One region of the Streptomyces sp. NPDC041968 genome, then DNA from elsewhere that is predicted to be linked to it. Evidence: riboswitches for the same ligand, from Rfam matches in the RefSeq annotation. Region 1 holds a riboswitch; the other holds the start of a gene.
What was found. A riboswitch is a leader RNA that binds a small molecule or an ion and turns the genes downstream of it on or off. The one in region 1 is predicted to bind glycine.

Region 1 (7,226 bases):
TCCCCCCGGCCCGTACGCGTCGAACGCCCCGGCGGGGCAGCCGCGGCAGGAGGATCCGTCCATGTCGGCCCTGGTGTGCACGAGGTGCGGTAACCGCAACGCGGAGAACAGCCGCTTCTGCTCCAACTGCGGTGCGCCGCTGCGTGCCGGGGCGGTCCCGGAGCGTGCGTCCGAGACGACCTCCACGATCTCCATCTCCGGCCTGGAGGCGTACGACGCCGAGGTCACCGGCCAGACCGCGGTCCCGGCGCTCTCTCCCGAGGCGCAGGCGGCCGTCGACGCGCTGCCGCTGGGCTCCGCGCTCCTGGTGGTGCGCCGTGGGCCGAACTCGGGCAGCCGCTTCCTGCTGGACGGCGAGCTGACCACCGCCGGACGTCATCCGCAGAGCGACATCTTCCTGGACGACGTGACGGTCTCCCGCCGGCACGTCGAGTTCCGCCGCAGTCCGGACGGATCGTTCACGGTGGCCGACGTCGGCAGCCTGAACGGTACGTACGTCAACCGCGAGCGCATCGACCAGGTCGCCCTGTCGAACGGCGACGAGGTGCAGATCGGCAAGTACCGGCTGGTCTTCTACGCGAGCCAGCGGGGTTACTGACCCGCCCCCGGGCCCCGGCCCGGGGAACCTCCAGGGAAGGTCCATGCTTCATACACCGAGCGGCGGTGCCGGGCACGGCGCCGCCGCCGCGGACAGTGGGCTGATGAGCATCGGCACGGTGCTGAACGCGCTGCGTGACGAGTTCCCCGACATCACCATCTCCAAGATCCGGTTCCTGGAGTCGGAAGGGCTCGTCGAGCCGCGGCGGACGCCGGCCGGGTACCGCAAGTTCAGCGCCCACGACGTCGAGCGCCTGGGCCAGGTGCTGCGCATGCAGCGCGACCACTACCTGCCGCTGAAGGTGATCCGCGAGCATCTGGACGCCATGGAGCGCGGCGAGGCCGTGCCCCTCCCCTCCCTGGGCAGGCAGCGGGACCCGGAGACCGCACCTGAGCAGACCGACGGACCCACGGCCGCCAGGATCGGGCGGGACGAGCTGCTCGTCGCGGCCGGCATCGGCGACCAGGAACTGAAGGAATGGGAGTCCTACGGGCTCGTCGCTCCACTGGCCGACGGGGCCTACGACGCCGAGGCGGCCACCGTCGCCTCGCTGGTGGTCGAACTGGGACGGTTCGGGATCGAGCCGCGTCACCTGCGGGTCATGAAGGCCGCCGCCGACCGGGAGGCGGGCCTCGTCGACCAGGTGGTCGCGCCGCTCAGACGCCACCGCAACCCCCAGACCAGGGCACATGCGGAAGCCCGTACCAAGGAGCTGGCGGGGCTGGCGGTGAGGCTGCACGCGGCGCTGGTGCAGAGCGCCCTGGGCGTGCGGCTGCCCTGAAACGGACGTGCTCCGAGAGCCGGATCACCCGCTCGATCCCGGCCCGACTACCCAAAGGTCCCGGGCACGGCCTAGGGTTGCTGTGTGAACGAGCTCGATGTCGTAGGTGTCCGGGTCGAGATGCCCTCCAACCAACCGATCGTGCTGCTGCGCGAGGTGGGCGGCGACCGCTACCTTCCCATCTGGATCGGGCCGGGGGAGGCGACGGCGATCGCCTTCGCCCAGCAGGGGATGTCCCCCGCGCGGCCGCTGACCCACGACCTGTTCAAGGACGTGCTGGAAGCGGTCGGCCAGGAGCTCACGGAAGTGCGCATCACCGACCTGCGGGACGGGGTCTTCTACGCGGAACTGGTCTTCGCCAGCGGTGTCGAGGTGAGTGCCAGGCCGTCCGACGCCATAGCGCTCGCGCTGCGCACCGGAACGCCGATCTACGGCAGTGACGCGGTGCTCGACGACGCGGGCATCGCCATCCCGGACGAGCAGGAGGACGAGGTCGAGAAGTTCCGCGAGTTCCTCGACCAGATTTCCCCGGAGGACTTCGGGACCAGCAATCAGTGAGCCGTGCGAGGCGGAGGTGGTGCGCGGTGTCACGCGGCCCCTTTCAGGCACATTCGGCTAGCCTTTCCCCGTGTCGGGGCACGCGAAACCACTCTTAGGGTGATTATCACTCGGCGTGCCGAGTGTGGCGATCGTTGACGCACCCTTGGTGACTGCCTACCTTCGAGGAGGCAGGTCAAGGACGGAGGTCGGCGTGAGAATCAGCGGCGACGGTACGGCTGGGGGTGGCCCCGGGCACAGCCTCGGGGAGAGTGGACCGTACCCTCCCCCGGGCTCTCGGCTCCGAGCGAGCGCGAGGTATCCCCAGCAGGGCGGCGCGGCCGACCCGGCTCCGCAGCGGCCGGCCGCCGTGCCGAGCAGCGGAGGGGCGACGTCCATGGCGTCCGAGCAGATCGGCTACCGCGGGCCGACGGCCTGCGCGGCCGCCGGAATCACCTACCGGCAGCTCGACTACTGGGCCCGCACGGGTCTCGTCGAGCCCAGTGTGCGGCCCGCGCACGGTTCCGGGACGCAGCGTTTGTACAGCTTCCGCGACGTCGTCGTGCTGAAGATCGTCAAGCGCTTCCTCGACACCGGGGTGTCCCTGCAGAACATCCGCACCGCGGTCCAGCACCTCAGGGAGCGCGGCTTCCAGGACCTGGAGCGGATGACGCTGATGAGCGACGGCGCCACGGTCCACGAGTGCACGTCGCCCGACGAGGTGCACGCCCTGCTCCAGGGCGGCCAGGGCATCTTCGGGATCGCCGTGGGAGTGGTGTGGCGGGACGTCGAGAGCGCGCTGTCGCAGCTGCACGGGGAGCGCGTGGACACGGGGGAGACCCTCGTCGGGCACAATCCGGCGGACGAGCTGGCGCGGCGGCGCAACCGGGCGGTCTGACCGGCGCCACCGCCGCAAGGCAATGTCAGTGGCGTAGGGCAGCATCGGAGATGTGAGAACCGCGCCCACCATCCTGCACCTCGACATGGACGCCTTCTTCGCCTCGGTGGAGCAGGCGTCCAAGCCGAGCCTGCGCGGGAAGGCCGTGATCGTGGGCGGCCTCGGGCCGCGCGGGGTGGTCGCCACCTGCTCGTACGAGGCGCGGGTCTTCGGCGTGCACTCGGCGATGCCCATGGGCCAGGCCCGGCGGCTGGCGCCCCACGCCGCGTATCTCGTGCCGCGTTTCGAGCTCTACCGGTCGATCAGCGAGCAGGTGATGCGGCTGCTGCGGGCCCTGTCGCCCCTCGTGGAGCCGCTGAGCCTGGACGAGGCGTTCGTGGACCTGGAGGCCGGCGGGGCGGCCTGGGACGAGGCGTCGGCGCGGCTGGCCGGTGCGCAGCTGCGCACGGACATCCGCACCTTCACCGGCCTGACCGGATCGGTGGGACTCGCGGCGTCCAAGATGCTCGCCAAGATCGCCTCGGAGGAGGCCAAGCCCGACGGACTGGTCGTGATCCGGCCGGGCACGGAGCGGGCCATGCTGGAGCCGATGTCCGTGCGGACGCTGCCCGGGGTGGGGCCGGCCACCGGCGACCACCTGCGGCGCGCCGGGATCACCACGGTCGGCGAGCTGGCGGAGGCGGGCGAGGACGAGCTGGTGCGGCTGCTGGGCAAGGCGCACGGGCACGCGCTGTACGCCATGGCCCTGGCCCGCGACGACCGGCCCGTCGTGTCGGAGCGGGAGACGAAGTCGGTGTCGGTCGAGGACACCTACGACGTGGACATCCACGACCGGGTGCGGGTCGGGGTGGAGGTGGGACGGCTGGCGGAGCGGTGTGTGCGGCGACTTCGCGGGTCCGGGCTGGCCGGACGGACGATCGTGCTCAAGGTACGAAGGTACGACTTCTCCACGCTGACGCGCTCCGAGACCCTGCGCGGGCCCACGGACGATCCGGCGGTCGTGCGCGAGGCGGCGGCCCGGCTGCTGGACTCGGTGGACACCACGGGCGGTGTACGGCTGCTGGGGGTGGGCGTCAGCGGGCTGGCCGACTACACACAGGAGGACCTGTTCGCGCAGGCGGCCGGGGACCGGTCCGGGGAACTCGCCGAGGAGCCCGAGCCCGCCGAGGAGCAGCGGCCACCGGCGCCCGCCGAGCGCCGGTGGCCCTCGGGGCACGACGTGCGGCACGCGGAGTACGGGCACGGGTGGGTGCAGGGCAGTGGGCTGGGGCGGGTCACCGTGCGGTTCGAGACGCCGTACTCGGGGGCCGGGCGGGTACGGACCTTCCCGGTGGACGACCCGGATCTGACACCGGCGGATCCGCTGCCGCTGGTCCCGGCCGGGCCTGCCGGGACTGCCGGGTCTGCCGGGACTGCCGGGTCTGCCGGGCCGCGAAGACGGGGGGACGCGGAGGCCGCGCCCGCCGATTCGGCTCCGGGGACCGGGGCGGGCGGCGGTTCGTCGGACCGCGAGCGTCCGGCTCCCGGTTAGCGGCGGGGTCCGGGGGGCGGGACGGTCAGCTCTCTTCCTTGCCCTGACCGGCCAGCTTGCCGAAGTCGCGGTCGGGGAGCGGGGCGGGCGCGGGTGCGGCCACGTCCAGACCGTAGTGGTGGTAGAGCTGCAGTTCCTGTTCCGGCGAGAGGTGGCGGCCGACACCGAAGTCGGGGGCCTCCTTGATCAGCGTCCGTTCGAAGGGCACCCGCAGGGCGCCCTCGACCAGTTCGCTCGGCTCCAGGGGCACGAAGGCGTCCCTGCTGAACAGGCCGGTGCGTATGGCCGCCCACTCCGGGACGCCGGTCGCGTCGTCGAGGTAGACCTCGTCGACGGTGCCGATCCGGGTGCCGTTGCGGTCGAAGGCCTTGCGGCCGATCAGGTTCCGCGGGTCGATGTCAGTACGCACGGGGCCCTCCACTTGGTCGCACTGGGATCGCACACCAGCCGCCGAATCATCCGTAAGTACTACAAAAGGGCACAAAGGGCGGGACGGCCACTCGAAGGTCCGTGCGGCGAGCGCGCTGGTACGCTGGCAAATGGCTGCTGACCCCGTGCGGGAGAGTCCTCCGGACACCTCCGGAGGCGCCGAAGGAGCAAATCCTCCCCGGAATCTCTCAGGCTCACGTACCGCATGGACGAGGTCACTCTGGAAAGCAGGGCGGGTGTCGACGGCTTCCGCTCTCACCGACGGTGAAAGCCGGGTGGAGCCCTCGGGCCGCCCCGGTGAAGCTCTCAGGTCGAGATGACAGAGGGGGAGGCCGTTCGGGTACCCGCGCCGTGGTGCCCCTCGAAGGTCGTCAGACCAGGAGGCCTCCGCAATGACCGCCCCTCGCATTTCGCTCTCCGAGCTCGAACAGGCCGCGCCGTTCGAGCAGCGCCACATCGGCCCCGACGACGAGGCCCGGGCCAAGATGCTCGCGCAGGTCGGCTACGGCTCGCTCGACGAGCTGACGGCCGCCGCGGTGCCGGATGTGATCAAGAACGCCGACGCGCTGGACCTGCCGGGCGCGCGCTCCGAGGCCGAGGTGCTGGCCGAACTGCGTTCGCTCGCCGACCGCAACCAGGTCCTCGACTCGATGATCGGCCTCGGCTACTACGGCACCTTCACCCCGCCGGTCATCCTGCGCAACGTCATGGAGAACCCGGCCTGGTACACGGCGTACACCCCGTACCAGCCGGAGATCAGCCAGGGCCGCCTGGAGGCGCTGCTCAACTTCCAGACGACGGTCGCCGAGCTGACCGGCCTGCCCACGTCCGGAGCCTCGCTGCTGGACGAGGGCACCGCAGCCGCCGAGGCGATGGCGCTGTCCCGGCGCATGGGCAGGAACAAGAAGGGCCTCTTCCTCGTCGACGCCGACGCGCTGCCGCAGACCATCGCCGTGATCCAAACCCGCGCCGAACCGACCGGTGTCGAGGTCGTCGTCGCCGACCTGAGCGAGGGCATCCCGGCCGAGGTCGCCGAGCGGGAGATCAACGGTGTTCTGATCCAGTACCCGGGCGCCTCCGGTGCCGTCCGCGACATCAAGCCGGTCATCGACCGGGCGCACGAACTCGGTGCGCTCGTCACCGTCGCCGCCGACCTGCTCGCCCTCACCCTGCTGACGTCGCCCGGTGAGCTGGGCGCGGACATCGCCGTCGGCACCACCCAGCGCTTCGGCGTGCCGATGGGCTTCGGCGGTCCGCACGCCGGCTACATGGCGGTGCACGAGAAGTTCGCGCGCAGCCTGCCTGGCCGCCTGGTCGGCGTCTCCGTGGACGCCGACGGCAACAGGGCCTACCGCCTCGCCCTGCAGACCCGCGAGCAGCACATCCGCCGGGAGAAGGCCACCAGCAACATCTGCACCGCGCAGGTGCTGCTCGCCGTCATGGCCGGCATGTACGCCGTCTACCACGGCCCCGAGGGGCTGCGGGCCATCGCCCGGCGCACCCACCGGTACGCCACGCTCATCGCGGCGGGCCTCACGGCCGGCGGCGTCGAGATCGTGCACGGCGCCTACTTCGACACGGTGACCGCGCGGGTGCCCGGCCGCGCCGCCGAGATCGTCCACGCCGCCCGCGAGAACGGCATCAACCTGCGTCTCGTCGACGCCGACCACGTGTCCTTCGCCTGCGACGAGACCACCACGCGCGCCCAGGTCGGCGGCGTGTGGAACGCCTTCGGCGTCGAGGGCGACATCGAGTCGCTGGACGCGGCGACCGAGGAGGCGCTGCCCGACGCGCTGCTGCGCACGGACGACTTCCTGACCCACCCCGTCTTCCACCAGCACCGCTCCGAGACGGCGATGCTGCGCTACCTGCGGCGCCTCGCCGACCGGGACTACGCTCTGGACCGCGGCATGATCCCGCTGGGCTCGTGCACCATGAAGCTCAACGCGACCACCGAGATGGAACCGGTCACCTGGTCCGAGTTCGGCGCGCTGCACCCGTTCGCGCCCGCCGAGCAGGCGCAGGGCTACCTCACCCTCATCCGCGAGCTGGAGGAGCGGCTCGCCGAGGTCACCGGCTACGACAAGGTCTCGCTCCAGCCCAACGCCGGGTCACAGGGCGAGTTCGCCGGCCTGCTCGCCGTACGCGGCTACCACCGGGCCAACGGCGACGACCAGCGCACCGTCTGCCTCATCCCGTCCTCCGCGCACGGCACCAACGCCGCCAGCGCGGTCATGGCCGGCATGAAGGTCGTCGTCGTGAAGACCGCCGAGGACGGCGAGATCGATGTCGAGGACCTGCGCGCCAAGATCGAGCAGCACCGCGACCAGCTGGCCGTGCTCATGATCACGTACCCCTCGACGCACGGCGTGTTCGAGGAGCACGTGGCCGACATCTGCGCCCAGGTGCACGAGGCCGGCGGTCAGGTCTACGTGGACGGCGCCAACCTCAA
Region 2 (7,226 bases), on a different contig from region 1:
GGGGTCGGCGCCGGCCGTGGAGGGCAGCAGCGCCCCGATGATCAGGAACAGGCCGTTGCCGATGATGAAGCCGAGCGGGGCGCCCAGCTGTGGGAAGGTCCCGTACAGGGCGCGCTTGCCGCGGGGGGCGTTCTCGGTGGCGACCAGGGCCGCGCCGCTCCACTCACCGCCGAGCGCGAAGCCCTGCGCGATCCGCATCAGCACCAGCAGCGCGGTGGCGACCCAGCCGGCCTGGGCGTAGGTGGGCAGGACGCCGATCAGGAACGTGGCGATGCCCATGGTGAGGAGCGAGACCACCAGCGTCTTCTTGCGGCCGAGCCGGTCGCCGAGGTGGCCGAAGACGACGGCCCCGATCGGGCGGGCCACCATCGCGGCGCCGAAGACCGCGAAGGAGGAGAGCAGGGCGGTGGTCGGGTCGCTGCTCGGGAAGAAGAGCTTCGGGAAGACCAGTACGGCCGCGGTCGCGTAGATGTAGAAGTCGTAGAACTCGATCGTCGTGCCCATGAGGCTGGCGACGAGGACGCGGGAGCGCGGATTGACGGGCGCCGGGGACGGGCCTGAGGCTGGTGCGGGCATGTCTCGGTCTTTCACGTGCGAAAGGTGCTGGCACCGCCACGATCTCAGGCGTCTCATTTTTCAGTTGTTCCATGTCACGATGTGAGACGCGTGGTCCGTGCCCCGCCCGGCGCCGCTCAGCACTCGATGATGTTGACCGCCAGCCCGCCCCGCGCCGTCTCCTTGTACTTCACCGACATGTCGGCGCCGGTGTCCTTCATGGTCTTGATGACCTTGTCGAGGGACACCTTGTGGGAGCCGTCGCCGCGCATCGCCATCCGCGCGGCCGTGACGGCCTTCACCGCGGCCATGCCGTTGCGCTCGATGCACGGGATCTGGACCAGGCCGCCGACCGGGTCGCAGGTGAGGCCGAGGTTGTGCTCCATGCCGATCTCCGCCGCGTTCTCCACCTGCTCGGGGCTGCCGCCCAGCACCTCGGCGAGCGCGCCGGCCGCCATGGAGCAGGCGGAGCCCACCTCGCCCTGGCAGCCGACCTCGGCGCCGGAGATGGAGGCGTTCTCCTTGAAGAGCATGCCGATCGCGCCGGCCGCGAGGAGGAAGCGGACCACGCCGTCCTCGTCGGCGCCGGGGACGAAGTTCATGTAGTAGTGCAGAACCGCCGGAATGATGCCGGCCGCGCCGTTGGTGGGAGCCGTGACGACCCGGCCGCCGGCGGCGTTCTCCTCGTTCACGGCCATGGCGTAGAGCGTGATCCACTCCATCGACAGGGCCAGCGGGTCGCCCTCGGAGCGGAGCTTGCGCGCGGTGTTGGCGGCGCGGCGGCGGACCTTGAGGCCGCCGGGGAGTATGCCCTCGCGGGACATGCCGCGCTCCACGCAGGCCTGCATCACGCGCCAGATCTCCAGCAGGCCCTCGCGGATCTCGTCCTCGTCGCGCCAGGCCCGCTCGTTCTCCAGCATCAGGGCGGAGATGGACAGGCCCGTCTCGCGGGCCAGCCGCAGCAGCTCGTCGGCGGTGCGGAAGGGGTACTTCAGCACGGTGTCGTCGAGCACGATGCGGTCGGCGCCCACCGCGTCCTCGTCGACGACGAAGCCGCCGCCGACCGAGTAGTAGGTCTTGGTCAGCACCTCGGCGCCCTGCGCGTCGTACGCCCACAGCGTCATGCCGTTGGCGTGGTAGGGGAGTGCCTTGCGGCGGTGCAGGACCATGTCGTCGTCGTAGGAGAAGGCGATCTCGTGCTCGCCGAGCAGGCTGAGGCGGCCCGAGGACCTGATCGTCTCCACGCGGTCGTCGGCGGTCTCGACGTCCACCGTGCGCGGGGAGTCGCCCTCCAGGCCGAGCAGCACCGCCTTGGGGGTGCCGTGGCCGTGGCCGGTGGCGCCGAGCGAGCCGTACAGCTCGGCGCGGACCGAGGCGACGGAGCCCAGCAGCTCCTCGCCGCGCAGTCGGCGGGCGAACATGCGGGCCGCGCGCATCGGGCCGACCGTGTGCGAGCTCGACGGGCCGATGCCGATCGAGAACAGGTCGAAGACCGAGATGGCCACGGGGACTCCTCAGAACGGGGGTGGTGCAGAGGGCGGTGCGGGGTGGGGCGCCGGGCTCGCTTGTGGCGGGCCCGGCGCCCCGGACGCGCGGTGTCTACTTGTTCAGACCCGGGTACAGCGGGTGCTTGTCGGCCAGGGTCTTCACCCGGGCCTTGAGGGCTTCGGCGTCGGCGGCCCCGAAGGGAGAGGGCGCCTTCAGTGCCTCGGCGATCACGTCCGCGACCTCGGCGAAGTCCTCGGCGGTGAAGCCGCGGGTCGCCAGGGCCGGCGTACCGATGCGCAGACCGGAGGTCACCATCGGCGGACGCGGGTCGTTCGGGACGGCGTTGCGGTTGACCGTGATGCCGACCTCGTGGAGGCGGTCCTCGGCCTGCTGGCCGTCCAGCTCGGAGTCGCGCAGGTCGACGAGGACCAGGTGGACGTCCGTGCCGCCGGTCAGGACCGACACGCCCGCCGCCTTCGCGTCGTCCTTCACCAGGCGCTCGGCCAGGATGCGGGCGCCTTCCAGCGTACGACGCTGGCGCTCCTTGAAGTCCTCGCTCGCGGCGACCTTGAAGGCGACGGCCTTGGCGGCCACCACGTGCTCCAGCGGGCCACCCTGCTGACCGGGGAAGACGGCGGAGTTGATCTTCTTGGCCAGCTCGGCCGTGGAGAGGATCACACCGCCGCGCGGGCCGCCCAGCGTCTTGTGGGTGGTGGTGGTCACGACGTGGGCGTGCGGGACCGGGTTCGGGTGCAGGCCCGCCGCGACCAGACCGGCGAAGTGCGCCATGTCGACCATCAGGTACGCGCCGACCTCGTCCGCGACCTCGCGGAACGCGGCGAAGTCCAGCTGACGCGGGTAGGCCGACCAGCCGGCCACGATCAGCTTCGGCCGGTGCTCCTTGGCGAGGCGCTCCACCTCGGCCATGTCCACCTGGCCGTCGTCGCCGACGTGGTAGGGCACGACGTTGTAGAGCTTGCCGGAGAAGTTGATCTTCATGCCGTGGGTCAGGTGCCCGCCGTGGGCGAGGTTGAGACCCATGATCGTGTCGCCGGGCTTGAGCAGCGCGAACATCGCGGCCGCGTTGGCCTGGGCACCCGAGTGCGGCTGCACGTTGGCGTGCTCCGCGCCGAAGAGCGCCTTGACCCGGTCGATGGCGATCTGCTCGACGACGTCGACGTGCTCGCAGCCGCCGTAGTAGCGGCGGCCGGGGTAGCCCTCGGCGTACTTGTTGGTGAGGACCGAGCCCTGGGCCTCCATGACCGCGACCGGAGCGAAGTTCTCCGAGGCGATCATCTCCAGGGTGGACTGCTGGCGGTCCAGCTCGGCGTCGACGGCGGCGGCGACGTCGGGGTCGAGCTCGTGCAGGGGTGTGTTCAGAAGCGACATGCGGTCCGTGACTCCTCAGCCGGCGGTGAAGGCGGTGTACTCGTCGGCGGAGAGCAGGTCGGCCGGCTCGTCCGTGATCCGTACCTTGAAGAGCCAGCCGCCCTCGAAGGGGGCCGAGTTCACCAGCGACGGGTCGTTGACGACGTCCTCGTTGACCTCGGTGACCTCGCCGGAGACGGGGGAGTACAGGTCGGAGACCGACTTGGTCGACTCCAGTTCGCCGCAGGTCTCGCCCGCGGTGACGGAGTCGCCGACCTCGGGGAGCTGGACGAAGACCACATCACCGAGCGCGTTGGCCGCGTGCTCCGTGATGCCGACCGTCGAGGCGCCGTCCTCGGCGCCCGACAGCCACTCGTGCTCCTTGCTGTAGCGCAGCTGCTGGGGGTTGCTCATGGCCTGAATTCTCCTGTACGCGGGGGAGTGCTGCTGAAGGGGGTGCTGCGAGGGGGGATGCTGAAACCGCTGGTGGACGACGGGAGCGGGCAGCGGGCGTGTGCGGAGCGGCCGGGCCCGTCGCCCAGTGTCTACTTCTGGCGCTTGTAGAACGGCAGCGCCACGACCTCGTACGGCTCGTGGCTGCCCCGGATGTCCACGCCGACACCCGGCGTCCCCGGAGCCGCGTGCGCCGGGTCGACGTACGCCATGGCGATCGGCTTGCCCAGCGTCGGCGAGGGGGCGCCGGAGGTGACCTCGCCGACCACCTCGCCGCCGGCGACGACCTGGTACCCGGCGCGCGGGACGCGGCGGCCCTCGGCGACCAGGCCGACCAGGACGCGGGGCGGCTTCCGCTCCGCCAGGGAAGCGGCCTCGGTGAGCGCCGCGCGGCCCACGAAGTCGCCCTCCTTCTCGAACTTCACCACCCGGCCGAGCCCGGCGTCGAAGGGCGTCAGCGCCGTCGTCAGCTCGTGCCCGTACAGCGGCATGCCGGCCTCCAGGCGGAGCGTGTCCCGGCAGGACAGGCCGCAGGGGACCAGTCCGGCGCCCTCGCCCGCCTCGGTCAGCGCCTGCCACAGCCCGACCGCGTGCTCCGGCTTCACGAACAGCTCGAAGCCGTCCTCGCCGGTGTAGCCGGTGCGCGCGATCAGGGCCGGCAGGCCGGCCACGGTGCCGGGCAGACCGGCGTAGTACTTCAGGCCGTCCAGGTCGGCGTCGGTGAGGCTCTTCAGGATGGCCGGGGACTCCGGGCCCTGGACGGCGAGCAGCGCGTACGCGTCGCGGTCGTCGCGGACCTCGGCGTCGAAGCCGGCGGCCCGCTCGGTCAGCGCGTCGAGCACGACCTGGGCGTTGGAGGCGTTGGCGACCACCATGTACTCGGCGTCGCCCAGCCGGTAGACGATCAGGTCGTCCAGGATGCCGCCGTCCTCGCGGCAGATCATGGTGTAGCGGGCGCGGCCCGGCTTCACGCTGCCGATGTTGCCGACCAGCGCGAAGTTCAGCAGGTCGGCGGCGGCCGGCCCGGTGACCGTGATCTCGCCCATGTGCGAGAGGTCGAAGAGCCCGGCGCGGGTGCGCACCGCGAGGTGCTCGTCGCGCTCGGAGCCGTAGCGCAGGGGCATGTCCCAGCCGGCGAAGTCGGTCATCGTCGCGCCCAGCGCCCGATGCGTGGCGTCGAGCGCGGTACGGCGGAGTTCGGTACTGCTCATCGGTCGGTCGTCTCCCAGGACAGGACGGGGCGAGGTCGATCCTCCCCATCTGTCATCGGAACCTGAGAGGTTCGCCGTGACCACCGGAGCGCGGCGGTCAGGACTTGCACCTTGGGTGGGGCAGCCGTCGCGCGGCGGCCCGCTTTTCAGATGTGCCTCGCCCGCGCGGTAACGGTGCCTGAGAGATTCAAGGGAGGGACTTGCTCCTTCGGCGCCCCGGCGACGGCCGGGGACTCTCCCGCGCGGATTCAAACGGCCGGTATGCAGTTGGCGCCGCCATCATTGCATGCCGGGCCGATCCGTGGCAGACCGTGATCTGTAACCGGCTTGTGGCAGTAAGCGAACGAAAACGCGAGACCTGCGCATTACCTTCTCTTTACACTCGACGGGGAGGGGACTACGTGAACCGCCCCAGGGGAGGACGATCACGGTGAACAGGACCACGGCGTACGCCACCACCACGGGTCTCGCGCTGCCCGAGCAGCCGGTCGCCCCGGCCCCGGAGAAGTGCGCCGAACTGCCCGCACCCGTCGTCCGCGACCTGCGGGACCGCGGCGGCCACAGCCCGCACGCCCTGCTCTTCGGACCCCGGGACCTGGTGGTGATCACCGGCCTGCCCGGCAGCGGGAAGTCCACGCTGATGGAGCGCACCGTGCGCGGCCCGCGCATCGACTCCCAGGACACCCGTGACCGCTGGGACCGCCGCATGCCGCGCTTCCTGCCGTACGCGCTCTACCGCCCCCTCGTCCGCCTCGCCCACTACGCCGGACTGCGCCGCGCCCTGCGCTCCGGCGAGGGCGTGGTCGTGCACGACTGCGGCACCCAGGTCTGGGTGCGCGGCTGGATGGCCCGCGAGGCGCGGCGCCGCAAGGGCACCCTGCACCTGCTGCTGATCGACGTCGACGCCGACGAGGCGCTGGCCGGCCAGCGCGAGCGCGGCCGGGGCGTCTCGCGGTACGCGTTCCTGCGGCACCGCGCGGCCAACGCCCGGCTGCTGCGCGCGGTCACCGAGGGCTCCCTGCCCGTCGGCTGCACCTCGGCGATCATCCTGGACCGGGAGGCCGCGGGCGCGCTGCGCCGGATCGCCTTCACGGGGTGACACCCCGTAGGCCCCCGGTACCGAACGGGTTAGCCTTTTCAGCCACAGCAGCGGTACCAGGCAGGCGGTAGGCAGATGGACATCCCAGGGGGCCTCCCGGCGGACTTCTCCGCCGGCTTCCCGGCCCAGGCGCACCCCCACCCGCACGGCGGGTGGCCCGGCAACGAGCTGGAGGAGGTGCTGTCCGCCTCCCTCGGCGTGCCGGGCGCCGGCGGCCGGATCGTGGAGGTCCTCGGCCGCAGCTTCCTGTGGATACCCCTGCCGAACGGCGGCGGACCGGACAGCGGCCCCCTCGACCTGCCCTCGCTGGAGATCGAGGGCCAGGCCTACGTGCCGGTCTTCAGCTCCGAGGAGCAGCTCCGCCAGGTCGCCGGCGCGCAGATGGCGTACACCGTCGCCCCCGCCGCGGAGTTCGCCCGCGGCCTGCCCCCGCAGATCGGCATCGCCGTGAACCCGGACGGCGTGGTCGGCATCCCGCTGCCGCCCCCGGCCGTGGCCGAGCTGTGCCGGGCCGGCCGCACCCCGCTCGACGGGCCCGCGTCCGGCGGCCGGGTCCGCCTCTTCGAGCCGGACTGGCAGGACGACCCGGTGGACTTCCTCGCCGCGGCCTCCGCCGAGTTCGCCGCCATCGGCGTCGTGCGCACCGCCCGCCGCTGCCTGGCCGCCGTCGAGACCGCCGACCCGGTCATGTTCGTCGGCGTCGAGCTGACCCACTGGGAGGGCGACGCCCGCGCCCTGCCCCTGGACGCCCTGGGCCGCGCCCTCGCCGCGGCCCCCCTGAAGACGCAGGTCAACCTGGTGCTCCTGGAGGCGGCCCACGACCCGGTCTGCGACTGGATGCGCGCGCACGTCCGCCCGTTCTACGACCGGGACCTGTGAGGAGCGGCCCGCGACGAGGAGCCCGCCCCGGGAACGGACGAAGCACCCCGAGCGCAGGGGACCCCTGCCCGGCGGAGCCTTAAGCTGGTGCCACAACCGGGGAACTTCTCGAAGGGGCGATACGCGTGAGCGCCAGCGGCACCACGACCGGACAGGTCGAGCACATGCTGCGC

Region 2: it holds a riboswitch for glycine, as region 1 does, so the genes downstream of both, gcvT (glycine cleavage system aminomethyltransferase GcvT) here and gcvP (aminomethyl-transferring glycine dehydrogenase) in region 1, are expected to answer to the same signal.

What each region holds. Positions count from the first base shown of each region.
Region 1 is NZ_JBVJCB010000019.1:98,866-106,091, reverse strand. Features, by position in the region: gene ACZ6EG_RS33245 (FHA domain-containing protein) at 62-598, shown strand; gene ftsR (transcriptional regulator FtsR) at 642-1,379, shown strand; gene ACZ6EG_RS33235 (bifunctional nuclease family protein) at 1,464-1,937, shown strand; gene ACZ6EG_RS33230 (MerR family transcriptional regulator) at 2,131-2,814, shown strand; gene ACZ6EG_RS33225 (DNA polymerase IV) at 2,867-4,345, shown strand; gene ACZ6EG_RS33220 (PRC-barrel domain-containing protein) at 4,371-4,754, opposite strand; glycine riboswitch at 4,893-4,988, shown strand; gene gcvP (aminomethyl-transferring glycine dehydrogenase) at 5,167-7,226, shown strand, end outside.
Region 2 is NZ_JBVJCB010000011.1:28,592-35,817, forward strand. Features, by position in the region: gene ACZ6EG_RS25550 (MFS transporter) at 1-576, opposite strand, end outside; gene ACZ6EG_RS25555 (L-serine ammonia-lyase) at 693-2,060, opposite strand; gene glyA (serine hydroxymethyltransferase) at 2,155-3,432, opposite strand; gene gcvH (glycine cleavage system protein GcvH) at 3,448-3,825, opposite strand; gene gcvT (glycine cleavage system aminomethyltransferase GcvT) at 3,957-5,075, opposite strand; glycine riboswitch at 5,115-5,231, opposite strand; glycine riboswitch at 5,232-5,326, opposite strand; gene ACZ6EG_RS25575 (AAA family ATPase) at 5,506-6,174, shown strand; gene ACZ6EG_RS25580 (enhanced serine sensitivity protein SseB) at 6,250-7,053, shown strand; gene ACZ6EG_RS25585 (enhanced serine sensitivity protein SseB C-terminal domain-containing protein) at 7,179-7,226, shown strand, end outside.